Regions from separate parts of the Psychrobacillus sp. FSL H8-0484 genome, predicted to be linked through region 1. Evidence: predicted binding sites of a transcription regulator. Region 1 holds the regulator's gene; the other holds the start of a gene.
What was found. Region 1 encodes LexA, which represses DNA repair genes until DNA is damaged. Its sites were predicted from a motif close to CGAACATATGTTCG; they were not measured.
Positions count from the first base shown of each region.

Region 1 (15,084 bases):
TATTGCGTCAATTGTGACGACGCAAGAAGATTGCAATGAAGAATGCACTGTTCAGTCGATAAATTTATAGGCGGGCACGTATAAGGTTTAAACCTGTAGTATGAGAACGTTATGTTTATTATTTTGAGGATATCATTTACGAATAACTGTTACAAAATTGTCACATCCAATCGGGTGTGGCTTTTTATTATTCACGAAAGGATGTGGTCACTTTGGCAATGCATATTTGACACAGCCAGTATATGAAAAAAAACAAGACCAATTAAATGGCCTAGTTTTTATTAGTAAATTGGTGCTTCAAAATAAAAGTCAGCTTTCTTTTTTAGGTCCCGAGGATCTAATTCTTCGAAATTGATTTTTGAAAGGTTGTCCTGTGTGAAATCAATAATATAAATTCCATAATCGATTACATCACCATTTTCTTTTTCGTAGGGTACTTCAACTACTAGCGAAAGTTCCTGTACATCATCTTGTAATTGTATTTCTTGCAATAGGAGCACACAACTAGAAAGTATATCAGCTTTGAATTCTTCCAATGTTTCATCCATAAAAACCAAGGTCGTTACTGTTAATTTCAATTTTCCATTTTCTTCATTAAATTCTATAGTTTCAACAGCTTGCTCTGGTGTTTCAACCCGATGGCCGAAATAGGAGACGATGGCATCTTTCATTTGATCTTCTAGAGTCTTTTCTGTACTTTCTATTTCATTGTTACTGTTCCCATTTGTACAGCTAGCCAGGATCAAAGTACATATAAGTATAGATAATATTCGTTTCAAGTTAATGACTCCCTTATAGAAATTGATTCTTGTAAATTATAAAGGGTATTACAAAAGTTTGAAAGGTATATTTAATGTAAGAAATAAAAGTAAGAATGATATTCCTTAGATGACTCAGGTCCCAGAATCGAGAAAGGGTAAGATGATCCGATATCTCGTATGGTTAACGTGAAAGGACTGATTGAATGGTTGAATACAGAACAGAAGAACAAAAGAAGAAGTTCTATAAATTTGAAGTATGAACAGGTATAAATGGATTAAGTGAGCAAGCATTGAAGCGTGACAACTATGCTTTTTATCTATAAATCGCAAACTTTAATATTTATAATTATGTTCTAGAACCGATAACTATATTATAAAAAGAATTAAGGAGTTTCTTATGGATATAAGTGAATTGATGAAAAAAATTAATGGAAATATGGATAAAATGGATTTGGTTTCAGCCAGAAGATTAATTGAAGATAATATTGAGTTAATAAGGCAGAACAGGCATCTACTTAAAAGTAACTCAAGGTCATTATTTGAAATACTTAATAACAATACGAAATCAGTAATTAACACGTTAAATCGTAAAGAAATGAACGTAATTTATTCCATAAATTCATATGCTTCAAATTTTGATATTCGAGGATTAAAACTGTCAATTAAAAATAATCCTGAACTTTTGGTGAGAAGAGATATACGTCATTATTTAAATGCCGATGCGATTACATTATTAATTGGAATGAACGTTATTAGTAAGGAAGAATAAATGTAACAATAGGGGAACGTCCACACGGGCGTTCTTTTTGTTTTGTAAAGAACTGAAGGAAAGAAATTGGAGTAATTTTCTAGTTATAAAGACAAACTAATGTTCGTATAATGAAATTAAAAGGAGGAAACAAATGTGCGTATAAGTATTTTGAAAATATTAGAACATGATCAAATTGCTGAAATGATCTATATGAAAAACAATGGTGAAATTACTAAAAGGCGAATAAAAGTATTAAGCGTAACAGAGGATTCATTCAAGGCTTACTGTTTTTTACGTTGTACAAAGCGGACTTTTAAAATAGATAACGTACTCGCATTTGTTCCTGTAATTAAGAAGGAGCGTGCAGTAATATGATGAGCAACACAGAATTTAATGAACGATTTGCAGCGGTATACGAATCCGCAAAGTTAAAACATCGTGATGACAAGTGGGGCATGTCGATGATGTTGCCAGAGCATGTTGAGATGCTAAGGAATTATTATGATGAACAAAAGAAAGTACCTCGTCCAGAGCTAAACGAATGGGATTTAGAAATCTTACAAATAAGCCTGGAAAATGCCTTGAAAAGTAAAGCAGATACAAAAATAAAATTGTGGAAGGATGGAGAGTTTTATTATAATAGGGGCACTATAGAGAGTGTGGATTTTACTAGAAGAACTATCGAATTACAGGATCCATTTTGTTTGTTGTCAATAACTTTAGAGGAAATAGTTGATGTAACAATTGTGGAATAAGGGTGATATTATTTATGGAAAAGTCTAAAGCAGAAATTGAATTAGAAGTTTTGATTAATAAGTTGTTAAAAACACGTCCGCGTGAAGAAGCGATTGGGTATTTAGAATGGCTAGATAATTTGTCTGAATCCGATTTTAAAGATCAAACAGATTGTGTAAAATTATAGATTGGGTAGAAGTTGAACTACAGGGCGGAATGATGCCCTCTACCAAATTAGTCGCAACCCATTTTCACACCCAAAAATAGAAAAAATATTATTTGAAAACATCGTACAGTCTGCCTGCTCAATTACATGATGGACACAGACCTGTATTCCCTCCTCTAAAAAAAGTTGCTTCTGTTGTAAAGACCGACGAAAGAATCATGTGGAAAAAAGAATTACGTCATGGACAGATAGGCAAGATAACTATTATCAATATTTTGGTGGTGGCATGTGGGTTAATATGATACCTACTCATATTCAATATGAAACACATGCTAAAGCATTACTGGAGCAAGCCAAAGAATATTTTAAGTAATAAAATTAAGCCCTTCTCATAATCGAGAAGGGCTTTTTTAGTATATTTATTTTATATATAAAGCACCTTTATACAAGAAAAGAAAGAGAACTTGCAAAGTATCTGTCGTTAAAGAATTTGTCCGTTCATTTAAACTAGAACTTATAGTTCAGAAACTGGCACGATTTCATACCCTTCTGCTTTTAAATATTTTAAGATAGGTTCTACTGCTTGTACGCTTGTGTCATGGATATCATGCATGAGAATGATGGAACCGTCTTTAACATTTTCTTTAACAATTTTTAATATTTCATTTGGATTATGCGACTTCCAGTCCAATGTATCTATTGTCCATAAATATGTTGGGCTGCCGATGGAGTTCTGGATTTGTTCGTTAACAGCCCCATACGGTGGGCGAAACGCAGTCGGTTCTCTCCCAGTAGCACTCTTTATAGTTTCATTTGTTTTTTCAACTTCTTGAATTCCTTCTTCCTTACTTAAGGTAGTAAGGTCCTTATGATTCCAAGTGTGATTACCTAATTCATGTCCTTCATCTGCAACTTTTTTTGCAATCTCTGGATAGAAATCAACTCTGTTTCCCAGCATAAAGAAGGTTGCTTTTGCATCATATTTATCCAATAGATCAATAATTTTCAATGTGTTCTTTGGATGTGGACCATCATCAAATGTAAGTGCCACTCGTTTACCACTTGTTGAAGCATCCGGTTTTTCCTCTTTTGCTATCGGTTTTTCATTTGCATCATCATTGTCGTCTTTTTCCTTATGATCCAGTAGTAATTTATCCTTCCATTCATCCGTAAGTAAATCTCGCATCTCTTCTATTGGGACAGAGATTTCTGGCATGCCTGCTGCTCCAGCAGTTACTTCATATTTATCAAATTTAAATACAGCTGACTCTTCAGTGAAATACAGGTTTGAAAAATTGTTTTCTTCATTCATTGTCCATTCCTTTAAATCTTCTTCAAATAATAATGGGGCATATTCTGCCGATTCTTTGAATCTTTCATTTAATAGCCTATATAGTTGTTCCCTATTCTGTTTTGTATCCTTAAAGATTTTAGTTTGTGGAATAAATGTTCCTTTTTCTACATCTACCAGATAAATCTTTGCTTTTTCTTGACCATTTGCTCCTACCACATAACTTCCTTCAGAAAATACAATAGAATATGTATTATTAGCAGTTAGATAGATATCCATAGTTAAGGATAAATTGGCCACATGATTTTTAATAAACTCTTTATTATCTTTAACAGAAATTAAGAAGTCTTTTTTAGTAGTAGACACATATTCTTCTATAACTGCGTTCAATTTGTTACTTTTAAACTTTGGGTAATGCATGGCAATGTGATAATTTTCTTTATCGGTTATATCTGTAATTAAATCTACTCCAGGATACTTAGAATACTCTATTATTGTTCCATTGGTTTTCTCTTCTTGATTTACATCTGCCTTAGTATTTTCCTTTAGGTTTATAAAAAAATAACCAATTGAGAAGATGCAAATTATAAATATAATGCTATACGATAATTTCGTAGGTCTCATAAACAAATGCTCCTTGTTGTTTTATATCTTGAAATGTTGTAGCTGAAATGTTCCCTAACATAACGACCAAACGAATTCTATTCTATCACATATAAACATTATATATTTAGGAATATATGAACAAAGTTAGCAAAATTAATATTATTTTGTTTTTGCAAATTAAAAGTAGTATATAATAACCAACTGATATGCTTTGATTCAATTTCTCCTAGTTTGCAAATTTTCTTCATATCATAGGTTTCAAAGTTCTAGCGACTCTGAATAAAAGGCAATAAAAATAGTATGAAGCATCTCTGACGAGGTGTTTTTTTTATGAAAATTGCTGGTTAATGGAAAGATAGGTTGAGTGTAAAGGGGATTCATTTCTCTCTTACTTTTCTTTACTTGAATTAATCATAAATAAAATAACCAGATGATAGAATAAGAAAAATAGGGTGTATGGGAGGAAGAGATGGAAACAAGCGAATTAATCTTGTTGTTCAAATATGTCGTATTAGGGTTAGTACAGGGTTTTACGGAGCCGATTCCTGTATCATCTAGTGGTCATGTCATTATTGCAAATCATTTACTCGGGCTAGATGAAAGTGGTCTAACCTTTGCCATATTAACGAATACCGCTTCCTTATTAGCTATTTGCTTTATCTATAGGAAGGATTTAGTACGTTTAATAGTGAACTGTTTGTTATATGTTCAAACAAAAAATGGCAAGTATAAAAGTGATTTTCTATTTATTATTTATATCATCATTGGAACAATTCCTGCAGCTGTTTTAGGAGTACTTTTTAACGAAGTTATTTCAGATCTCCTTACTAATATAAAAACAATTGCCTTCACCTTGTTTGTGACCGGTATAGCCTTATGGGTCATTCGAAACTTTAGGGGCGTAAAACGAGACAAAGATATTGGAGTAAAGGATGCTTTTATTGTTGGGTTAGCACAAGCGATTGCACTTGTACCAGGTATTAGTCGTTCAGGTGCTACCGTTATAGCCTCCGTTGCATTAGGGATGAAACAAGAAACAGCATTACGGTATTCATTTATGCTATACATTCCAATCAGTTTAGGCGGATTAGTTCTTGGTATTTCAGATTTGATGAATGAACCCGTAGAAAGTACTTTGGTTTTACCGTATATCATGTCCTTTATTGTTACAATCATCATGACGTATATTGCGATGAAGTGGTTTATGGGGATTATGAGAGATGGTAATTTAAAATATTTTGCTTACTATTGTTTTGCAGCTAGTATCATACTTTTAATACTTTCTTGATTTGCCTTTTCTTCGTGTAAAGATAAGTGAGTTTAATAGGAAAATAACAATGAATAGCATCCCATAAGGTGTTCTTTTTTCGTTTTATTTTTTCTTGTTAATTTTTTAGAAGTTAACATTTTGTGTCAAAAGGAACGAGTCTATCCTCGATGCATAAAACCATTTTCTTCGTTGCGTTGTTAGTTTGAGAAATTGACTTATCCTCTTTGGATAGGTCTTTTTTTGTACGTTTGTTCAGATAAAAGAGAAACGTACATATGAAGAAAAGATTTTGATACAAAATGATGATATTTTAAATTGTTCTGGGGAATAATTAAGGTAGAGTTATTCAGTATAACTTAATGTGAGAAATTATATTTATAATCATTCCCTTAAAACTCAAAAAGGTTGAAAAATCTGAATAAGTTAGAGTATTTGACTAATCTATAGTAATCTTATAGGATTTGATTGACTAATGAATCAGTCTAGGGAGAATATGTACGATGGAGAACCATCAACCGTCTTTACAGCAACAAGTTGAAACGATAAAAAAGATATGCAAGAAGCTTTTGCACAAAATATTCAAAGAGCTTCAGAACTGAATATGATGCCACGCCCTATAGACCCTGAATTACAATCGGTATTTGTTTTGAGTTTGTTAGAGGGAGTATTATCACGATGGTTATTTCAATCTATAGACGATGAGTGGCGTCAATTGGAAATTGATGAGCTTGTTGAAAAAAACGTGCAATTTGAATTTTTTGGTTTTTTTGGAGTGTAATTTAAGGAGGAAAATAACATGAAAAAAGGTAAGTTTATCGTCGCAATTTTAACATCAGCAGCGTTACTATTAAGTGCTTGTGGTAAGGATTCCAACGTAGAAAAAGCTCAAAATTCTCTAGAAGCTATTCAAGACAAAGGGGAATTAACGGTTGGTATTATGGGGACATATGCTCCTTATAATTTTATGAATGCTGATAAAGAATACGATGGCTTTGATGTAGACATTGCAAAAGAATTAGCAAAAAGATTAGATGTTAAAGCAAAATTTGTCGCACAAGACTTCGCTGGATTAATACCTAGTTTGCAAAAAGATAAATTAGATATTTTGGTAAGCCAAGTAACTATTACAGAAGATAGAAAGAAACAAATTGATTTTACGGAACCGTATATTACAAATGAAGTAAAAGTTGTCGTAAATGCAGATAATACATCTATACAATCTGTAGAAGATTTCAAAGGCAAAAAAATCGGTGTTGGATTAGGTACGAACGATGAAGTGTACTTACGTAAAGAGTTGATGCCAAAGGTAGGAGACTTCCAAATCAACACGTACGATGATGTCATCACCACATTAAAAGATTTAGATGCTGGTCGAGTAGATGCAACGATTAATAATGTATACGCATTAAAGCCAATTATCGAAGAAAATGGTTTTAAAGTGAAATCAGTTGGAGAACCAATTAAATCAGATAAAGCGGCAGTAGCGGTTAAAAAAGGGGAGACTGAATTAGTTGATGCATTAAACAAAGCGCTCGCTGAAATGAAAGAAGACGGTACGTATAAAGAGATTTTTGTAAAATGGTTTGATGAAGAGCCACATGCTGAGTAAAGAAGGTTGGAAGTTTAAATGGATATTATCATTGATAATTTGCCCTTTTTATTGAAAGGGGCGTATTATACTTTATTAATTACAGTGGTATCTATGTTTTTCGGCTTGATTATCGGTTTGATCACAGCGATTGCTCGATTAAAGGGCAATCGTTTCTTTCGTGCAATCGCGAGAGTTTATGTATCGATTATTCGGGGAACACCGCCACTTGTGCAAATTGTAATTGTATATTTTGGTCTTGTAGATTATGGGATTGAGTTGGAGGCACTTACAGCAGCATATATCGCATTAAGTATTAATATTGGTGCATATGTATCGGAAGTATTTCGTGGGGCTATCCAAGCAGTACCATCTGGTCAAACAGAAGCAGCACTTGCGACAGGTATGACAGAGGCTCAGGCTATTCGACGGATTGTCATTCCACAAGCAATTCGTATCGCAATCCCACCACTTGGAAATACATTTGTAGGTATGTTAAAGGAAACATCATTAGTATCGGTTATTGCTGTTACAGAATTAATGCGCTCGGCACAGTTATTAGTAGCACAATACTACGTGTATATGCCGTTTTATATATCAATCGCTGTGATGTACTGGATTATGAGTACAGCATTTACATTTATATTAAACAAAATAGAGAAAAGATTATCAGTTTACTAAAGGGGGGAACGTTGTGATTCAAGCAAATGATTTATCTAAAAGCTATGATCAGCATGAGGTATTAAAACATATTTCATTGACGATTCCTGCCCACCAAGTTGTCGCTGTCATTGGTCCAAGTGGCTCAGGAAAAAGTACTTTTTTGCGCTGTTTAAACGGACTTGAAACAATTACTGGTGGATCTGTTTCTGTCAATGATCATCTACTACAAGCGACAGATAAGAAAAAGGTTCGTCAAAAAACAATTCATGCGATTCGCCAAGATACAGGTATGGTCTTTCAACAATTTAATCTGTATCCGCATAAAACAGTGATAGAAAATGTAATGGAAGCATTAATTGTCGTGAAAAACCAAACAAAACAACAATCTAGAGCAATGGCTTCACAATTGTTGAAACGTGTTGGGTTGCAGGAAAAAGAAGATGTATATCCTTCCAAACTATCAGGTGGTCAACAACAACGAGTGGCAATTGCACGTGCACTTGCAATGGAACCAAAAATCATGTTGTTTGATGAACCTACATCAGCATTAGACCCAGAACTAGTGGGAGAAGTATTAAAAGTCATGAAAGAATTAGCGGATGAAGGTATGACGATGGTCATCGTAACACATGAGATGAAATTTGCCCAAGACGCCGCTGATCGAATATTGTTTATGGCAGATGGTCAAATCGTGGAAGACTCAGAACCAAAAGTATTTTTTGCACAACCAGCGACAGAACGTGCACAGCGATTTTTGGCTAAAGTCAATGAATTCTAACTTAAGAAAGGCTGATAAAAATGGAAGTAAAAGCAATTTGGCAAGGTGGACGTGCTTTTGAAGCAAAAGGTCTTTCAGGTTATCCAATGACTATGGATGCAACACCAACTTATGGAGGGGAAGGTAAGGCACCAACACCAACAGAAATGTTACTAAGTGCTTTAGCGGGCTGTATCGGAATAGATATCACGATGATCTTGAAACCTCATTTAGAAAAGATTCAATCCATTGAAATTACAGTAGATGGCACACGACGAGAAGAAATGCCAACTGCATTTACAGCAGCTGAACTATTATTCGATGTGAAAGGGGATATCGATGCAAAAAAAGTAATACGTGCCATAAAACTTGGAGAAGAAAAGTATTGTGCAGTTTCTGCTTCTTTAAAAGCAGATATTACGCATCGATTAATCTTAAATGGTGAAGAAATAGAGATGCCAGAATAAAATAATAAGTTCTTCACTTATTCATTAAAAATTAAAACTCCCTCATTCATTTAGTTGGATGAGGGAGTTTACTTTAGATGTAAATGCTAGAAAATGATTGGCAAATAGCTTCGCAAGAATTTTCGTTAATTCGTGTGATGAGACCAGATAAGATTCATTAAATCAATTTTCACATGCAATGCCATCTTTGTCACGATCTTTGCTTTCATTTAATTTGTAAATTTCTCCAGATACTGTTGGTTTATTTTTAGTTTTGCCGCCTTTGTTTTTGACTTTGGCATCTATTGCAACTCCACCTTTATAGACTTTGTTTAGCTCAGTACAATTTTTAAAGGTTTTTTCGGCTGCATCAGTGGTTTTAGGTTCTACTGTTATTATTCCAAATATTAATAGTGTGGAAAATAGTGTTAGAATAAATCGTTTCAATTAAAAATCTCCTTTTAAGGGAAATTCCTTTTAAAGAACACCCTCATTATTATAATACATATTATATATACAATTGGTTTCATTTACCATTAAATAGTGTTTTACTAAAAACAAAACCCCTCAACCATAAAGGTAAAGGGGTTTTTTCGATGATCTAAACGAAAATGTCCACTTTTCGTTTAGATATGATATCGGCTCTACGTAATCATACGTACAATACGAGATTTTGTCAAGGTATAGTGAAATTATTGGATATTTCGGTAAACTCCTACAACTTTTCCGAGTATCGAAACTTGGTTTACGATAATTGGTTCCATTGATGAATTTTCAGGTTGTAAGCGGAAGTATGATTTTTCTTTAAAGAAACGTTTTACAGTTGCTTCATCATCCTCGGTCATTGCTACTACAATATCCCCATTGTTAGCAGATTGCTGTTGTTTAACGACAACATAATCTCCATTTAAAATTCCCGCTTCTATCATACTATCACCCATAATTTCGAGCATGAACAAATTGTCATCAGAAGTACCGAATGTTTCTGGAAGAGGGAAGAATTCTTCTACATTTTCAATTGCTGTAATAGGCATACCCGCAGTTACTTTCCCTACTAACGGAACATGAACCACACCTTGTTTTTCTGCAGTAACTCCAAAACCATCAAGTATTTCAATTGCACGTGGTTTAGTTGGGTCTCTTCTAATTAATCCTTTACTTTCAAGTCTAGCTAAATGTCCATGTACAGTTGAACTAGACGCAAGCCCTACCGCTTCCCCGATTTCACGTACGGAAGGTGGATAACCTTTTTTTCGAACTTCTTCTTTTATAAAAGCTAAAATATCTTCTTGTCTTTTAGATGCTTTTTTCAATGAGTTCACCTCTTTTTGTTAATTAATTTTTCCTATTAGAATATTTCTTAATAGTAGTATAACAGTCTCCAAAAGATTATGCAAACATAGGTTCTAAAAATCGTTGACAAAAACAAGTGTTCGTTTTATGATTAGAACATACATACCGAACAAACATTCTAATTAGGGGGATTTATAATGAATTGGATGAAAGAAAATTATTTTATAGCGCTATTTTTAGGATTAAACATTGTTTTTATGGTGACAATCCTTATTTCAAATACATTATCGACAGAAGAAGATTATCAAATTAAAATAGAACATGGCGACTCATTGTGGGAGCTTGCAAACAAATTTGGAGCTGACGAGCCAAAAGAAGCTTGGATCAATAAAGTAATGGCCATGAATAACTTGGAAACTGCCCAAATTAAAGCAGGAGATACTTTGGTTATTCCAGAGGTAAAAGAAAATTATCATTTAGATTATGGTACAGAGATAGCGGGCGATGGTAAATGAACTCAGTAATATATTGCCGTGTAAGCACGGAGAAAGAAACACAAGAGACATCATTAACAAGACAAGAGGAAGAACTAAAAGAATTTGCGGCACTACAAGGCTATGAAGTTGCTGAAGTGTTTACTGATCAACATAGTGGCTACGATATGGACCGTGATGGTTTACTTGATTTACTTACATATGTAAAAGAACATGATATTAAAGCTGTTTTTGTTCAAGATGAAACTCGAATTGGTCGTGGGAATGGTCGTATGGCTGTATTGCATCTTTTGCAGAAAACAAACACTTCTGTTTTTACTTTACAAGAAAAAGGCGTTTTAAATTTAAATGAAATGGACACTATGCTTTTAGAAATATTAGCATTGGTGGAAGAATATCAACGAAAGCTTCATAATGCCAAAATTAAACGAGGTATGAAAAGAGCAATTTCTCAGGGGTACCGCCCAGAGAAAAATTTAAAAACAAGAGGTAATCCAGAAGGAAGGGAACGTATTAATATACCTGTCGATGAGATTGTAAGACTTCGTAGAGCAGGATTAACTTATGAAGAAATATCCTCCACTTTAAAAGGGTTAGGGTTTGAAATTAGTAAAGCGACCGTTCATCGAAGATATATTGAATTTATTGAAACACACGGAGGGTAAAGACTTGCACTCTGTGTGTTTTTTCCTTACCTTTATATAAGGAATTAAATGAAAGGGTGAAAACTATGTTAAGTAAAGAAAAGTTAGCACGTATTAGTGAACTTTCGAAAAAATCAAAAACTAATGGTCTATCTATAGAAGAGGCGAAAGAACAAAGCGCGTTACGAAAAGAATACCTAGAAACATTTCGTTCTACTATGAGAGACACGATTGAGAGCGTAAAGATTGTTGACCCAGCTGGAAATGATGTTACTCCTGCAAAAGTACAGCAAGCGAGAAAAGGTAAATTTCTGAATTAATTAATCATTTCAGAAACCATTGATAATACAGACATTCTTGTCTAAACTAGTATTATAGAAAAAAATTTGTTCGAGAGGATGTCATTTATGTCATTACAATCAGATTTACTAGCAATTAATACGATCCGTACATTATCTATTGATGCGATCGATAAAGCGAATTCAGGTCATCCAGGTCTTCCTATGGGAGCAGCACCAATGGCTTATACATTATGGACAAAACATATGCGTCACAATCCAAATAACCCAAATTGGTTTAATCGGGACCGTTTTGTATTATCTGCCGGACATGGTTCAATGCTTCTTTATAGTTTGCTTCATCTTGGTGGATATGATTTACCAATGGAGGAAATTAAGAACTTCAGACAGTGGGACTCAAAAACTCCTGGACATCCAGAATTTGGGCATACTGCTGGTGTAGAAGCAACTACTGGTCCTCTAGGTCAAGGTATTGGTATGGCTGTTGGGATGGCAATGGCTGAAGCTCATTTAGCGGCAACTTATAATAAAGGTAAACATTCGATAATCGATCATTATACTTATTCACTTTGTGGTGATGGAGATTTGATGGAAGGCGTTGCAGCGGAAGCTATTTCCCTTGCTGGACATTTACAATTAGATAAGCTGATTGTGTTGTATGATAGTAATGATATTTCTTTAGATGGAGATTTACATAAATCATTCTCTGAGAAAATCGAGAAGCGTTTTGAATCTTATGGATGGAATTATATTTTAGTAAAAGATGGCAATGATATTGCTGAAATTTCTGCTGCAATCGAGAAAGCGAAAGCACAAAATGACAAACCAACAATCATTGAAGTAAAAACAGTAATCGGATTTGGTTCTCCAAACAGATCAGGTAAATCAGATGCACACGGTATGCCACTTGGTAAAGAAGAAACACTTTTAGCAAAAGCTGCGTATGAGTGGGCATTTGAAAATGATTTCTACGTACCTGAAGAAGTGTATGAAACTTTCAAGCAAGCTGCCGACCGTTTAGGAGTAGAGGAAGAATCTGCATGGAATGAAACTTTTAATGCATATGAATCGGAATTTCCTGAACTAGCTTCTACCCTAAAACAAGCAATAACAGGAGAGCTTCCTGAAAACTTTGCAGATGCGTTAAAAACGTATGAAGAGGGAACTTCTCATGCGACTCGTTCTGCATCTGGTGATGCAATTAACGCTATTGCACAAAATCTCCCTTCATTCTTTGGAGGAAGTGCAGACTTAGCAGGGTCAAACAAAACAACTATGAAGAATGCAGGAGATTTCTCTGCAACTGATTATGCTGGCAAAAATATTTGGTTCGGTGTACGTGAATTTGCAATGGGTGCTGCATTGAACGGTATGGCTCTTCATGGAGGCTTAAATGTATTTGGTGGAACATTCTTTGTCTTTAGTGATTATGTTCGTCCAGCGATTCGTTTATCCGCTTTAATGGGCCTTCCTGTTACTTATGTATTTACACATGACAGTATCGCAGTAGGGGAAGATGGTCCAACACATGAGCCGGTTGAGCATTTAGCATCTTTAAGAGCTATGCCAGGTTTATCGGTTATTCGTCCAGCTGATGCGAATGAAACTGCAGAAGCATGGAGACTTGCAGTATCTGCCAAAAATAAACCAACAGTACTAGTTCTTTCACGACAAAACTTACCGACACTAAAAGGTTCAGTGGAGCAAGCTAGCGAAGGAGTTTCTAAAGGAGCATATGTTGTTTCTCCAAACGAGAACGCTGAAGCAATCTTACTTGCAACTGGGTCTGAAGTTAGTCTTGCAGTAGAAGCTCAACAAGAACTTGCTAAAGAAGGAATTCAAGTATCTGTTGTTTCTATGCCTTCATGGGATTTATTTGAGAATCAAGATGAGGCTTACAAAAAATCAGTATTACCATCACATTTAACAAAACGTCTTGCTATTGAAATGGGATCTTCTCTAGGGTGGCATCGTTATGTTGGATTTGAAGGAGACGTAATTGCTATCGATAAATTTGGTGCAAGTGCTCCAGGTGAGATTGTCATGAAAGAATACGGCTTCTCTGTAGAGAATGTCGTTTCTAAAATGAAAAACTTACTTCAAAAATAAAAAATGGTAAGAGCAATTCGAATACTTGTCTATAAAAGTATTCGAATTGCTTTTTTATTGGAATTTATATATAGAATGCATACAGAATCTATAGTATAATTTTCATTGGTGTCTTGTACACGTAGACAAGAACGTAAAGGAGGAGAAAGTATGTTAGATACATGGATTTGGATTATAATTGTAGTAGTTGCGTTAATCGCTGGTGCAGCACTTGGATTTTTTGCAGCACGTCAATATATGATGAAATATTTGAAAGAAAATCCACCAATTAATGAACAAATGCTTCGTATGATGATGGCTCAAATGGGTCGTAAGCCTTCTGAAAAACAAGTAAAACAAATGATGAATCAAATGAATAAAATGCAAAAATAATAAAAAGCACTCGAAGTTGAGTGCTTTTTTATTTGTTTAGAGCTATTATATTTTACTGTTGTTTTAAGCATATAATTTACGTTAGAATCCGGACAGACTCCTAGCTGGAAAGCGAGACAGACAAGACCCCGCAGGCTTGTCGGTTCGCCTGCGGAAAGCAAGCGGATTCTAGTAGATGTCAACAATGTAATTTAACAGCGCCTATTTATTTAATAAATTATTTTCTAGAAGGAAATCTGCAACAACTTGTTCATATTCCTCGCTATTCTCATTAAAAGACTTAGCGTGTTCGCCAATCTCAAACATTTTAAGCTTTTTCGGGCCATTTTTCTTCTCATATAAATCTTTCGTCATTTTAGGTAAAATAAAATCATCCTGTAAGCTATGAATAAATAACACAGGCTTTTCAATGTTATCTACTACGTCAATTGGTGATACGAGATTTAACGTATAACCATCACGTATTTTTAAAAATAAATTTGCGAAACGAATAGCAAGACTGGAACGAATTGGGGTAGTTTGTGTCATAATATGATACACCTGGTCTTCAAAATCTGAAAAAGCACAATCAGAAATATAAAAATCCGCATCATCTACTATGGACCCAGCATAAAGAAGAGTAGTTGCTGCACCCATAGATTCCCCGTGGATTCCTATAATAGCTTGTTCTCCAGCACGTTCTCTTACTGCTTCTAAAATGGATTGCAAATCTATCTTTTCATAAAAACCGAAACTTGTTGTTTTTCCTCCAGAATCTCCATGTCGACGATGATCGTACACCACAGTGTTAAAGCCCAATCTCTCAAACATCCGAACGAATCGAAGGGAATTGATTTTGT
Region 1 is NZ_JBBOSZ010000001.1:1,473,304-1,488,387, forward strand. It holds gene MHH81_RS06790 (hypothetical protein) at 282-779, opposite strand; gene MHH81_RS06795 (hypothetical protein) at 1,159-1,530, shown strand; gene MHH81_RS06800 (transcriptional regulator) at 1,666-1,887, shown strand; gene MHH81_RS06805 (YolD-like family protein) at 1,884-2,267, shown strand; gene MHH81_RS06810 (hypothetical protein) at 2,282-2,434, shown strand; gene MHH81_RS06815 (hypothetical protein) at 2,634-2,786, shown strand; gene MHH81_RS06820 (polysaccharide deacetylase family protein) at 2,928-4,328, opposite strand; gene MHH81_RS06825 (undecaprenyl-diphosphate phosphatase) at 4,780-5,598, shown strand; gene MHH81_RS06830 (hypothetical protein) at 6,134-6,358, shown strand; gene MHH81_RS06835 (substrate-binding periplasmic protein) at 6,377-7,189, shown strand; gene MHH81_RS06840 (amino acid ABC transporter permease) at 7,208-7,849, shown strand; gene MHH81_RS06845 (amino acid ABC transporter ATP-binding protein) at 7,863-8,609, shown strand; gene MHH81_RS06850 (OsmC family protein) at 8,630-9,055, shown strand; gene MHH81_RS06855 (excalibur calcium-binding domain-containing protein) at 9,218-9,481, opposite strand; gene lexA (transcriptional repressor LexA) at 9,727-10,347, opposite strand; gene yneA (cell division suppressor protein YneA) at 10,525-10,842, shown strand; gene MHH81_RS06870 (YneB family resolvase-like protein) at 10,839-11,486, shown strand; gene MHH81_RS06875 (DUF896 domain-containing protein) at 11,552-11,785, shown strand; gene tkt (transketolase) at 11,873-13,873, shown strand; gene MHH81_RS06885 (YneF family protein) at 14,024-14,245, shown strand; gene MHH81_RS06890 (alpha/beta hydrolase) at 14,447-15,084, opposite strand, start outside.

Region 2 (15,084 bases), 1.7 Mb from region 1:
ACGGGTACATCCATTGGCTTCGCTAAAATAAATTGAATACGCTCGTCAGGAGCTTCCACGATTAACTTTCTAGAATCGCTAATTTCTTTCGGTAAATCAAATCCTGATTCTACAAATAATTTATATGCTTCTTCGAAAATACGCCCTTTCGGCATCGCAATTGTTAACTCATTCACGTAAAGAACCACCTTCTGAGACAATTATTACTTCATCAAAGCATTGTTTAAAGGTATCTAAGTCATTGACACTATCCATATATTGAAGCGTAATACGTTCTGCATTTTTTCTTCTCGCTTCTGCTAACACATTTGCTTTTGAGTAAGATCCTTCATCGAATAAAATCAGCGTATGTTTTTCTTCTACTTCATTTTTAGGTAGCACTTCTAAAATTCTGTCCACTCGAATCCCAAAGCCAGTTGCTCCCACTTTTTCATCAAAATGTTTAAATAACTCATCGTATCTCCCGCCGTTTCCAATAGGAAACCCACTTCCGGCTGCATGAATTTCAAATAACATTCCCGTGTAATAGCTCATATGACTTGCCAATGAAAAGTCGAAAGAAACGATGGAGGAATCACTTAATTGTAATTCCAATAAATGCTGAAGCTGTTCCACCTGCTCCATTAAATTTTGCTGCTCCGCCGTTAAAAACTGTCGAAAATCTTCTACCGCCTTAGAATCTATCGTATAATTCACTAACTTTGTAAGTGTTTCTCTTTGCTCTACGTCTAGTCCCAAGTCCTCTAGTTTTTGCGTAAATCCTACCATGTTTTTCTCCACTAGAAGTTGTCTTAGAATATCCACCTGTTCGGCTGAATTTGTATGATTAGCTAAAAATGCTGTCAGCATTCCTGCATGTCCGACTGTAATTTTAAAGTTCTCTATCCCTAGAGCCTTTAAAAGCTCTACGGCTGTATAAATAATTTCACTGTCTCCATAAGCACTAAAGTCGCCGATTAGCTCAAGACCTAGTTGCTCAAACTCTGCTGGTCTACCGCCTTCTCGCTGTTGTGCACGGAAAACATTCGCATAATACGCTAAACGCAATGGATTTTTTTCTTTCAATAATTTCGAAGCTGCAATTCTTGCAATAGGAGTCGTCATATCTGGACGTAGGACGAGCATTTCACCTTGATTATCTACTAATTTAAACAATGAGGACTCATCAATTGCCGATGCTTTTCCGATCGTTTCAAAATACTCCACGGATGGCGTTTTAATAAAGTCATACCCTTTGTTTCGTATAAAATCTCTTGCTGTTGAACGGATATATTCTTTTTGTTCATTTACTTCCGGAAATGAATCTCTCATTCCTAGAGGTTTCTCGAACATTTGAATTTTACTCATTTCATCACCCCTAAAATTACTTCACTTCACTAGAGAACTAGTATGATAAATTATTTCAATTTTAGCGTATTTTAATCTGTTCGTCAACATGACACAATCTTGCACTATTTAAAGTGAAGGCTCTTAAACGATCATCTTGTTACCTGCCGGAAATCCGCTCACTTTCCCCGGATTTTCGGCACATAATATTTAGTTTTTAAATAAAAAACAACTGATTCAATTTCATCATTCCAATTTAAATGAAAAAAACTAGCAATACTAAAGGAATATATATTTTACATGGAATAAAGTATGGTTGATTTCCGCTATAGGCGGACGCTTTCCGCGGGGTGAGCGATAAGCCATCACCGCCGCACGCGTCGTTTGTGATGGCTTATCTGTCTCACTCATCCCGCTGGAGTCGCCGCCTGCCGCTTCAATCAACAAAATGTTACATGCTCGTATGTTAACGACAAAGTACTATTTATGAAATTAAAACAACTTCCTAATTAATCAGACCAAAGTAAAAAGCTATTCTACCTTAGTCTGTTTATCTAAGAAGAATAGCTTTCATTGTTGTTATTTATTATTTCGTTCGATCATTTGTTCTTTCGTATAAATAATACGCATTGGATTTCCTCCGACAAAACAGCCTTCTGGAACGTCCGCATTCACAAGTGTTGCAGCAGAAACAATTGCATCATTACCAATTGACACCCCTGGCAGTATGGTAGTATTTGCGCCTATTAATACTCGATCACCAATAATGACATCACCTATTCGATACTCATCTATTAAATATTCATGCGCTAATATCGTGGTATTATACCCAATAATGGAGTTGTCACCTACTTTAATACGCTCCGGAAACATCACATCCACCATCACCATTAACGCAAATGATGTTTCTTTTCCTACTTCCATCTTTAGAAATGAACGATAAAAAAAGTTTTTCCAGCTTAAAAAAGGTGAGTATCTCGCTGCTTGAATAAAGATAAAGTTTTTGACTACCTTCCAAAAAGGGACTGTATCAAACACATGCCAGAGAGAATTTGCTCCGCTTACAGGATATCTTTCCGTTCTCCTCATACTTGCTGACCTCTTGCAATATATAGAAGTTCACTAATATGATGAATCATATATGTAGGCTCATAGGTTGCTAAAAATGCTTCTCCTTTTATCGACCAAGACACAGCCGCTGTGTCCACTCCCGCTCTTTGTCCTCCAACGATGTCATGAAAATTATCACCAATCATCAACGCATTCTCTTTTTCGACTCCTAATCTTTCCATTGCAAGCTCTAGCGGTTCAGGATCGGGTTTTGTGTGTTTAACATCATCCAGTCCTACAATTGTGTCGAATAATGATTCACAATTTATTAGCCTAAGTCCTCTTTCGATCATAACTCTTCTTTTTGTCGATATGATCGCTAACTTATATCCTTGTTCTTTTAGTTTGTGTAATGTTTCGACAACCCCGTCAAAAGGTGTTACCATTCCATCGTGGTGTTCAATGTTCCAAGCACGATAAGATGCTATTAGTGATTCCGTTAAGGAAGGATCAATTGCATCAAACGTTTCTTGTAAAGATGGACCAAGAAAAGGTATAACCGCGTCTCTATCATATTTCCCAGGAAATCTTTCTCCTAAAACATGTAAAAAAGATTCGATGATTAGCTCATTTGTATTTAATAAAGTTCCATCTAAATCAAATAATAATGCTGTATATGCATTTTTCTTCATGATGTTACCACTTCCTCATGTTTTCTTTGCTCCGATTTTCGCCATATATAGGCGACAATTATCGTCAAAACAAATGCTGTTATTAATCTTACTAATAACAAAGGCAATATCGGGATTCCTAAGGGAACAAAAATTAATGTGTCTTCCACTACTGCGTGACAAGCAACTAGGAAGATAAATGCAAGCGTTGCGTCCTTTTTACTTACACCGTCCTCTTTCACAGCTTGAATCATGATCCCAGCGCCATATGCAAGGCCAATGACTAGTCCAGCTACAAGGGTAGGGGAAGCATTTGGTTGTATACCAATTACTTTCGTAAAAGGTGCAAGCTTTTCGGAAAACTTCTGCAAATAATTTCGATCTTTTAATAGCTGGAAGATTACCATTAAAGGAATAACAATAAGTGCCAACTGTAAAACACCAAACGTCGCTTTTTGCAGTCCGAGTAAAATTATTTCTCCCCAGCCATCTGGTATTTGTTGTGAGACACTTACTACTCCGTACTTAGCAGTCTCTCCACCACCTTGCCAGACAAGATTAATAATGATAGCTGATAAAATAGCCAATCCAAAACGGACTACTAGCACAATCCAAAGCTTCACTCCAACACGAAGTGCAACTCCTGTTTCGATAAAAATATTATGTGAAAAAGATAACATCGTAGCTAATATAAACACTTCTTTTACCGTTAATTCTAGCGAAAGTATTCCTGCAATCCCGGCATATAAATTTAGTGCGTTTCCTAAAACCAACGGAATAGCAGCCTCTCCACGAAGACCAAGTAAGCCCATAAAGGGGGATATGAAATTGATAATCCACGGTAGAACAGGAGTATACTGCAATATTACTACTATTAAAGTGATTGGAAAAATTACTTTACTTAACGTCCAAGTTGTCTTTAAACCAGCTAATAACCCTCTTTTTAATGTTCCCATGCCCATCCCCATCCCCATCTTACTTACTTATCTTGATATCGTACCACTGGTTTAATAGTCATTCTTCTATATACAAATAGAATAATGGAAATCACAACAGTCACTATGGATACAACTTGTGCTGTTCGAAGTTCTCCTATTAAATACAAACTATCTGTACGCATTCCTTCTATGAAGAATCGCCCTACAGAATACCAAGTTAAATAAAATAGGAACATTTCCCCGCGACGCAAATTAACTTTACGAAGAAGAATTAAGATAATAACACCAATTAAGTTCCATATGGATTCATATAAAAATGTCGGATGATAATATTTCCCTTCGATATACATCTGTTCGATAATCCAATTTGGAAGCATTAAGTTTTCTAAAAACGTTCTAGTTACTTCTCCACCATGTGCCTCTTGGTTCATGAAGTTCCCCCAACGTCCAATCATTTGTCCGATTAAAATACTTGGGGCCACAATATCTGTCAACTTCCAAAAAGAAGTACCTCTTTTTTTTGTAAAGAAATAGGCAGTTAAAAAGGAACCAATTAACGCTCCGTGAATCGCAATTCCACCATTCCAAATTTCGATGATTTTCTCAGGGTATTGACTGTAAAAATCCCATTTAAAGATAACATAATATATGCGTGCACTAATTATGGCGATTGGAACTGCCCAAATTAGTAGATCTGTTAAATATTCTTCATGAAAACCTCTTTTCACCATCTCACGTTGTGCCACAAGAAACGCGATGATAATTCCGAATGCAATAATTACCCCATACCAACGGACTTCGATCGGTCCAAGTGAAAAAGCCACTGGATCAATTACTTGTAATAGATTCATATAAATCTCCCTTCAGCAAATTAATTAATAATTCATTTCTTCATTTTGACTTATAACATCATCTAAACGCTTTGCAAAGTCTTCCGCAGCATTCACACCCATTCGTTTTAAGCGATGATTCATTGCTGCAACTTCAATAATTACGGCTAAATTTCGCCCTGGACGAACTGGGACTGTTAACTTTGTAATGGCCGTATTAATAATTTCCATTTTTTCTTCTTCCAGACCTAGTCGATCATAGGTCTTTTTCTCGTCCCATATTTCCAATTCAATAACGAGTGTAATTCGCTTATAACTTCGAATTGCACTTGCACCAAATAGCGTCATAATATCAATGATGCCTAAACCACGAATTTCCAACAAATGTTCGATTAGTTTCGGGGCACTTCCAACTAATGTCTCTTCGCCTTCTTGTCTAATCTCTACACAGTCATCCGCTACTAAACGATGACCTCTTTTTACTAATTCTAGTGCAGTTTCACTTTTCCCTACCCCACTTTTACCAGTGATCAGTATCCCTACTCCATATATATCTACTAACACACCATGAACGGCGGTCGTAGGAGCAAGTTTACTTTCTAAGAAGTTTGTCAGCATACTGGAAAATCTAGTAGTTGGCATACTGGTCGTTAATACAGGAACGGATTTTTCATTCGAGGCAATAATTAGTTCTTCTGGTACTTCCATCCCATGCGCAACGATAATAACGGGAGTATCTTGTGCACAAAGCTTTGTCATTCGTTCACTTTTTTCTTTTGGTTTTAATAAATCAAAAAAGGAAATCTCTGTTTTACCCAAAAGTTGTATTCGGTTGGAAGGGTAATGCATGAAATAACCTGCTATTTCAATCCCTGGTCTAGAAATATCGCTAATTGCAATATGGCGTCCAATTCCTTCTTTGCCACTTACTAATGAAAGATTGAACTTCTCTTTTATATCCTTTGTTGTCACATGAGGCATATTTCCAAACTCCTTTCATGCTCTAGCTACACCATAGTTCCTATTTTAGCATGATTATTTAAATTATTAGTATCCTTTTAACTTTTCAACTTCTATTTATTAATAGAAAGGGGGCCAAGTCTATTGAAAATCATGCTTGATGCAGGACATGGACCAGAAACACCCGGCAAGCAAACACTGGATGGGAGGATGAAAGAGTTTGAATTTAATCACACTGTAACACGATTAATAAAGAAGGAACTAGAGGGATGTGGGGTGGTAGTAATTTTAAGCCATTTAGGAGAGTCTGACATCCCCCTTCGCGAGAGGACTGCACTTGCAAATAAACTGGGGGTACAAGTATTTATCTCCATCCATGCAAATGCTTATGGCACAACTTGGAATGAAGTAAGTGGCATTGAGACTTTTACGTATACAAAGGCTTCGGACCAATCTAAAATACTTGCTATACTTATTCAAGAATCCTTATGCTCCCTATTAAATCGTAAGGATAGAGGAATTAAGCAAGCAGATTTTGCCGTCGTCCGAGACACGAAAATGCCTTCAGTACTAGTAGAATGTGGTTTCATGACAAATAAAGAAGAAGCAGAATTGTTGCAAACCGAACAATACCGACTCCTCTGTGCTAAAGCAATTACCTTTGCTATTCTTTCCTGGAAAAATAAAAGCTGATGGAATCGTTTAGCGATTCCATCAGCTTCTCTAACTTTATTCGCCTTCTACTGTGTATCGCACAAGAACAGCTCCGGTTTTAGCATCCCCATAAACTCTTAACGGCTCTGCCTCGGAATCCACTATTTTAGTAAATCCTACTTTTTTATTTAATAACTGCTCTGTTTGATTCAAATGTGTTACATCAGAAAGCTGCACATCTATTCTTCCAAATTGTGTAGTAGCTTTCCCTTTTAAAGACACGTCTTTCGGTACATATAATTCGACGGTTCCCGCAACTGCAGTTCCTTCTATTTTACGTGCATTCTTGTCTTTTGTCGTTAAAATGACATGTCCACTAACAGATGAACCTTCCACTTCTTTCAATTTTCCATCAACATAGATTCGACCATTCACCGTTTCTACTTCGATAGAATCTCCAATAACACGTTGAACCTGAACCGATCCATTTACAGTCTCAATATCCGCTCTATGGAATGTTAATTCATCCAACTCTACTTTACCGTTTGTCGTTTTTACTTTAAATGAGTTTACTTCCAAGTTTTTTGCAAGAAACTCCCCATTAAACAAACGAGCAGTGATATGGTTGTATGCTTTCTTCGGAACATATAATGCAACTTGCACAGAAACTGTTTTCATATCACTGTACACACGCAATTTATTTCCTTCTGTAGTAAAGATAAATTCATTTGCAAAACGAGCTTTTGCTTCTTCTTCTGAAGAATTTTTGAACGATTTTACTTTTACTGTTGCATGTGTATACGGTTCATCGGAAGAGTGGATCTCAATTTTCCCATTCGCAATATTAATCGAAATGTCATCAAAGGCTATATCCTCTTTTACAAGCTTTTCTTCAAATATAACAGGCTCTCCAAATGGCATTTCAAAATCAAAATCTTTCATTTTATCTACAGTTCCTTGCATAAAGTGCATAAAACGCTCACCCATTACAGTAAAATCACGTTTTAAATCTTCTATAAAATCGGCATTTTGTTGTTTGTTCTGTGATTTTGATTGTTCATTAGTTGTTTGTTCCTGTTTTAGTTCTTCATTTACTTGTGGAGTTGCTGGTGTTGATTGTTTGCCAAGTTCTTCTAAAAGTGCTAATGCTTCTTGTGCAGTAATCGTGCCATTTTCAACCATATCTAAAATACGTTTACGTTCTTCTTGCATAGTGAAAATCCTCCTCATAAGTTTAAAGTATGATGCAATTTGCTTACGTTAACTTATACGATAAAATTTCCAAAAAGTTTCATTTACGTTGTAACGGTATTCTTTTTCTTATTAGATGCTTTGGTAACGACTTCAGCCATTCTTTTTCGATCGCGCTCTAGTATGGTTTTTAAATATCTACCTGTATACGAATCTTTACTTGCGGCTATATCTTCGGGTGTTCCAACTACCAAAATGGTTCCACCCTTATCTCCACCTTCTGGTCCAAGGTCAATTAAGTAATCCGCTGTCTTAATGACATCTAGATTATGTTCAATCACAAGTACAGTATCTCCGCTTTCCACTAAACGCTGCAGTACTACAAGTAAACGGGCGATATCATCGACATGTAACCCAGTCGTTGGCTCATCTAAAATATAAAATGATTTTCCGTTGGAGCGTTTATGCAGTTCGGAGGCTAGCTTTACACGCTGAGCCTCTCCTCCTGAAAGAGTCGTGGCTGGTTGTCCTAGTTCCATATAGCCTAAGCCTACATCGAAAAGCGTTTGTATCTTTCTACTAATTTTCGGATGATTCTCAAAAAATACAAGTCCGTCTTCTATGGTCATTTTTAATACATCCGCAATGTTTTTTCCTTTGTAATGTACTTCTAATGTTTCACGATTGTATCGTTTGCCATGGCATACTTCACAAGGTACATACACATCTGGTAAGAAGTGCATTTCTATTTTAATGATGCCATCCCCACGACAAGCTTCACAGCGACCACCTTTTACATTAAAACTAAATCTACCTTTTTTATATCCTCTTACTTTTGCTTCATTTGTCGTCGCAAAAAGATCTCGAATATCATCAAACAGTCCTGTATACGTAGCAGGATTTGATCTAGGTGTACGTCCGATTGGAGCCTGATCAATATCAATCACTTTCTCCAGTACTTCGATTCCTTCAATCCCTTTATTAGCTCCCGGTTTCACCTTTGCGCGATTCAATTTTTGGGCAAGTGATTTATATAGAATTTCATTCACCAATGTACTCTTTCCTGAACCAGATACTCCAGTTACTGCCGTAAATACTCCTAATGGAATGTCCACACTTACATTTTTTAAGTTATTTTCGGATGCACCTTTAATTTTAATATAACGACCATCTGACTTTCTTCTTTCCATTGGAAGAGGGATAAATTTTTCTCCACTTAAGTACTGACCAGTGAGGGATTTTTTGTTTTTCATTACTTGTTCAGGTGTACCTGCTGCAACAATTTCTCCACCATGAATTCCAGCTCCAGGTCCAACATCGATTAAATAATCAGCAGCCATCATTGTATCTTCATCATGCTCGACTACAATTAGTGAGTTACCTATATCACGCATATTTTTAAGTGTTTCGATTAAGAGATCATTATCTCGCTGATGCAATCCAATGGAAGGCTCATCTAAAATATATAACACCCCTGAAAGTCTTGACCCTATTTGTGTTGCTAATCGGATTCGCTGTGCTTCTCCGCCTGATAGCGTACCTGATGCACGGTTTAATGTTAAGTAATTAAGACCAACATTTTCTAGGAAACCAAGCCGCTCGTTTATTTCTCTTAGTACTAATCGAGCAATTTGCATATCTTTTTCAGATAGCGATAGCTGGTTGAAAAACCTATTTGCCTCTTCAATGGAAAACTGAGTTACTTGGCCTATATGCAAGGAATCTACTTTTACCGCCAATGTTTCTTCCTTTAAACGATAGCCTTTACAACTTGGACAATCATGCTGAGCCATATATTTTTCCATCTGTTCACGAATGTAGTCAGAAGAAGTATCTTTGTAACGACGCTCAATATTGGAAAGTACGCCTTCAAATTGAATTAAATTATCTCGAACTTGTCCAAACTCATTTTCATAACGAAAACGGATATTATCCTCACCTGATCCATACATAATTTTGTTCCACTGATCTATTGGCAATTTTTCTACCGGAACATTCATTTTTATTTTGTAATGCTTGCAGACAGCCTCTAATAATTTCGGGTAATATTGTGAGCTTGTCGGCTGCCAAGCAACAATTGCTCCCTCCGCAAGGGTTAAGCTTTTATCCGGCACAACTAGTTCTGGATCTACTTCTAGCTTTGTTCCAAGTCCATCACAATCGGTACATGCACCGAATGGACTGTTAAAGGAAAACATTCTTGGCTCTAACTCTCCAATAGAAAATCCGCATATCGGACAGGCATGATGTTCACTAAATAGAATTTCTTCATGCTCCATCACATCAATTAAAACGCGTCCCTCTGCAAGGCGTAATGCTGATTCAATAGAATCACTCAACCTTGCAGCAATTCCTTCTTTCATCACAATTCGGTCTATGACCACTTCAATATTGTGTTTTTTATTTTTATCTACATTAATATCATCATCTAAATCAATTAACTCTCCGTCTACTCGAACACGTACAAAGCCTTGTTTTTTCATATCTTCGAGCAACTTTACATGCGTCCCTTTTCGTCCCGATACAACTGGCGCAAGAACTTGCATTTTGGTTCTTTCAGGATACTCGCTCAAAAGGTCTACCATTTGCTCAATGGTTTGAGACGATATTTCCGTCCCATGCTTAGGACAAATTGGTTTCCCCACACGCGCATAGAGCAAGCGTAAATAATCATAAATTTCAGTTACCGTTGCTACAGTAGAACGAGGATTTTTACTTGTCGTTTTTTGATCAATTGAAATAGCTGGAGAAAGACCCTCTATAACATCCACATCTGGTTTATCCATTTGACCTAAAAATTGTCTTGCATATGCCGACAATGATTCTACGTATCTGCGTTGGCCCTCGGCATATATAGTATCGAATGCTAAGGAAGACTTTCCGGAACCAGACAATCCCGTCATTACAACTAGTTTATCTCTTGGTATTTTTAAACTAATATCTTTTAAATTATGTGCACGAGCACCTTGAATAATAATCTCTTGGTTTTTCAACAATTCTCATCCTTCCAGCTTCAATTCCAAAATCGCATCACGTAATTCCGCTGCACGTTCAAAATTAAGTGCTTTTGCAGCATCCTTCATTTCTTTTTCAAGATTTACTAATAGTGCACCTTTTTCTTCTTTTGTTAAGGTTTTTCCACTCGTTAACTGCTGTGCATAACTCGCTTCTTCTTCCGCCACTTGTGATGCACGAATAACTTCTCTAATTTTCTTTTCAATTGTTTTCGGTGTAATTCCATGCTTTTCGTTGTATTCCATTTGAATTGAACGACGACGCTTCGTTTCATCGATTGCTTTACGCATAGAATCGGTTATTTTATTTGCATACATAATTACTTCGCCGTTCGAGTTTCTAGCTGCACGACCAATTGTTTGAATTAGTGAACGCTCTGAACGTAAAAATCCTTCTTTATCTGCATCTAAAATGGCTACAAGAGACACTTCCGGTAAATCTAGCCCTTCTCTCAACAAATTAATCCCAATGAGTACATCATATGTCCCTAATCGAAGCTCTCTTAAGATCTCAATCCGCTCTAACGTTTTTATTTCAGAATGTAAATACTGCACTTTAATGCCGATTTCTTTTAAATAATCCGTCAAATCTTCCGACATTTTCTTCGTCAATGTCGTAATAAGTACACGCTCATCTTTAGCTGCCCGTTCGTGTATTTCATTGATTAAATCATCAATTTGGCCTTCAATCGGCTTCAATGTAATGACTGGATCCAGTAGTCCCGTTGGACGAATAATTTGTTCCACCATTACTGGCGTATGTTCTAGCTCATATGGCCCTGGAGTTGCCGAGACAAACACAGCTTGATGAACATGCTCTTCAAATTCACTGAATGTAAGTGGTCTGTTATCTAATGCTGATGGTAACCGGAAGCCATGATTCACCAGGACGGATTTTCTAGCTTGGTCACCATTAAACATTCCTCTTACTTGAGGTAATGAAACGTGACTTTCATCTACTACTAATAAAAAGTCCTTTGGAAAATAGTCAAGCAAAGTATAGGGAGTTGCCCCTGCTTCACGGAGTGTCATATGACGAGAATAGTTTTCGATTCCTGAACAAAAGCCCATCTCTTGCATCATTTCTAAATCATAACGAGTACGTTGTTCTAGTCTTTGCGCTTCTAGTAATTTATCTTCACTGCGCATAATTTTTAGTTGTTCCTCTAGTTCTTTCTCTATGTTCTCAATGGCGATTTTCATTTTTTCTTCGCGTGTTACGAAGTGAGATGCAGGGAATATTGCTACATGTTCACGTTCTGCTAGTATTTCTCCTGTGAGCGCATCTACTTCTCGAATGCGATCAATTTCATCTCCAAAAAATTCTACTCGAAGACATTTCTCATCTCGCGATGCAGGGAAAATTTCCACAACATCCCCTCGAACGCGAAAGGCGCCTCGTGTGAAATTAATATCATTGCGTTCGTACTGAATGTCGACAAGCTTACGCAATAACTGATTTCGTTCAATTTCCATTCCGGTTCGAAGTGACACGACCATATCTCGATATTCTTCTGGATTTCCAAGGCCATATATACATGATACGGATGCGATAATGATGACATCTTTTCTTTCAAACAATGAAGATGTTGCGGAATGTCGTAGCTTATCTATTTCTTCATTGACACTTGAATCTTTTTCTATATACGTATCTGTTTGTGGCACATAAGCCTCTGGTTGAAAATAATCATAATAACTAACGAAATACTCTACGGCATTATTAGGAAAGAACTCCTTAAACTCACTATACAATTGTCCTGCAAGTGTTTTATTATGTGCCATTACAAGAGTCGGTTTATTCGTTTGTTGGATGACATTTGAAATTGTAAATGTTTTACCTGTACCAGTCGCACCAAGTAATGTTTGGTGTTTTTTTCCTTCTTTCACCCCTTTTACTAATTCCTTAATTGCTTCTATTTGATCCCCTGCTGGCTCATACGGAGCTTGCAAATCAAAAATTTGTTCCATATGTTTGCCTCCCATTATTTGAATATTTTTAGTTTAACATACTCTCTTTTTGAAAACGAATAAAACGAACATACGTTTTTTAAAGAGTAGAAATAAACAAATAGTAAAGCACCATTTTTTACATTACTAATTCTAAATCCACAAAAAAAAGCCGCTCTGCATAAGCGGCTTTTCAATTATTTAATTGGTGCAAAGCATTCGTATACTGCTCAAATGCATCTTTATCTTTTCGATCAAGTGCTTCATCTATTAACTCCAATAATCGATAACTACTTTGTTCCCGGTGGACAATGTTCAAAAACATATCTAAATATATTTCGTTCAACAATTTTTCGGCAGAGCTTTCTTTCCTAGGTTTCCCCATTGCTTTCATAAAATCTGCATATGAATATTGTTTGTCCATCTCCATCACCCCGATGCCTTTTTTTCATTATATAAAAGCTCCAGGTAACTTGCAATCATTTTGAGAAAATTTTGATTTTATAGTCAATAGTAGAAATTCCGAATATTCGTTATTTAGACTTGAATTTTTACCATATTTAACTATAATTAATGTATATTTTACTATTGAGGAGTGAGTATTATGTCTAGAAAAACAGAAGATCAACCCTTCCTTGTTTCTTTTGAAACTGCTGTACTTCAACCGATTGTCATCAATAACAAAGTTTTTACAAAGGTTGTAAATTTTTCTGGTGAATCACTAGTGATAGGCAGAAAGCCATATGATATTGTTCGTCACTCTTGTTCGTTTTACGGTTCTTCATTTCCACAGTCTGTTAGGTTATCGAGAGAGGTAATTGGAAACTATCTTAAACTTCCTATCGTTATTGCTCATGACTATGGAAACCCATGTATTCTTATTCCCATTCTTTCCCCAAAATCGGACCTAAACGTATGGTTTTCCTTTAGAGCTATTGAATCATTTGTTCCTTCTGATGATGGTTGTTCCATTGTATTAACAAATGGACAAGAGATCCAAGTTACTTCTTCTTCCAATACAATTAGCCGCCAAGTTGCATTTGCAAATATTTTAAATATGCATTTCCTTAAACGTATGAGCCATCTGTTGAATACTGGATTTATTACAACAAGAAACTCACTTCCCCCAAAAAATAAAAATTTCCTGCATTAATGTGTTTTCTCTACAATTGCTAAATACACTGTAAGTAGTTCTTCCACGCGGTTGCGGAGTCGGACATTCAAGTAACGACGATGTTCTTCATAGCCTCCATGGAAAAATACATATTCTGTGAACATGTCATCTCCTTCTCCGCGAAGAACTTTCATGCTATATCGCTTCATATAGATATGCGTCTCTTTTAATTCTTTTTGTACTTGCTTTGCGGCTTCTTCCACCATTGCTATATATGGGCGTTTCAATTTAAAAGGTCCTTGCTCAAAAATCTTGCGATCCTTCTCTAAAATAGTAAATACCATTGGGAGATAAATCATGTTTTCAAAATATGGGATAGCCTCATCTGGTATTAGCGGCATTTTTCATCCTCCTATAAAGAACGTTTGTTCTTATTTTATTGTACAACTTTTAGAGGGAAATGCAACAATTTAGATAGAACATCTTTTGGCGGAAATTGTAGAAACATCCAAGCCTTGTTCCATTCAATATGGATAATATGAAAGGCGCAAGTGCCCTTTAAGTGCAATACCTGTTTTGTATCGTTTTCGGAGGTCTTTGGACAGACTTATTGCTATATCATTACCGATTGATTTTTAATAGTGGCTGGTCGTGACTGACGTCACGACCAGCCTCTATTTTCTCGGTAATCTTATGGCGTTTGTCTGTCCGTCGCCCTCCTTCCACAGCACGAATAAGGTTAAGATCTTTTTGGATAATAAATGAAAAGATGCTTACCAACTCATAAAGGAAGCACCTGAAGATGCAATTTCAGGTGCTCTAGTACTCCTCTATACAATAGATACTAACTATTTTTTAGTCATATACTCTTTTACTAGTAGAAGAAAATTAGCAGAAAGGCTCTTCATAAAGATTCTTGTTAGCTAACAGGTCCATCCCCTCTACCTTACCTCGTATACAATCCGCTGCATTTTCCTATCGTTCTTTTAGTTGTCCTTTCTTTTTTTATGATTGATTTGAAAACATTTACTTGATTGTAGCGGCAGGCGGCGACTCCAACGGGATGAGTGAGACAGATAAGCCATCACAAACGACGCGTGAGCTGTGGTGATGGCTTATCGTTCACCCCGCGGAAAGCGACCGCCTATAACCGAAATCAACTATACTTTATTCCGTGTAAAATAAATTCCTACTTTCGTTTCCTTTAGTATTGCTCGTATTTTCTCATGTAATTCGGAATTATGAAATCGATTCACTTTCTTATCTTTTAACAAAAAAAAACTACCATCTATTTTAGGATGGCAGTTACTACTAATTTATTATCTCCGTTGCCCAACGACGAGCTTTAATGTAGAAGTCATTTAAACTGGCATGGTCAATTCCAATAGC
Region 2 is NZ_JBBOSZ010000001.1:3,191,785-3,206,868, forward strand. It holds gene hisG (ATP phosphoribosyltransferase) at 1-176, opposite strand, end outside; gene MHH81_RS15595 (ATP phosphoribosyltransferase regulatory subunit) at 169-1,347, opposite strand; gene MHH81_RS15600 (acyltransferase) at 1,906-2,415, opposite strand; gene ppaX (pyrophosphatase PpaX) at 2,412-3,068, opposite strand; gene MHH81_RS15610 (nucleoside recognition domain-containing protein) at 3,065-4,003, opposite strand; gene lgt (prolipoprotein diacylglyceryl transferase) at 4,027-4,836, opposite strand; gene hprK (HPr(Ser) kinase/phosphatase) at 4,861-5,796, opposite strand; gene MHH81_RS15625 (N-acetylmuramoyl-L-alanine amidase) at 5,929-6,468, shown strand; gene MHH81_RS15630 (DUF4097 family beta strand repeat-containing protein) at 6,505-7,641, opposite strand; gene uvrA (excinuclease ABC subunit UvrA) at 7,725-10,613, opposite strand; gene uvrB (excinuclease ABC subunit UvrB) at 10,620-12,602, opposite strand; gene MHH81_RS15645 (IDEAL domain-containing protein) at 12,775-13,005, opposite strand; gene MHH81_RS15650 (competence protein ComK) at 13,186-13,734, shown strand; gene MHH81_RS15655 (hypothetical protein) at 13,731-14,096, opposite strand; gene MHH81_RS15660 (EAL and HDOD domain-containing protein) at 15,007-15,084, opposite strand, start outside.
Region 2: the regulator LexA is predicted to act here: its motif matches at 12,668-12,681, upstream of uvrB (excinuclease ABC subunit UvrB).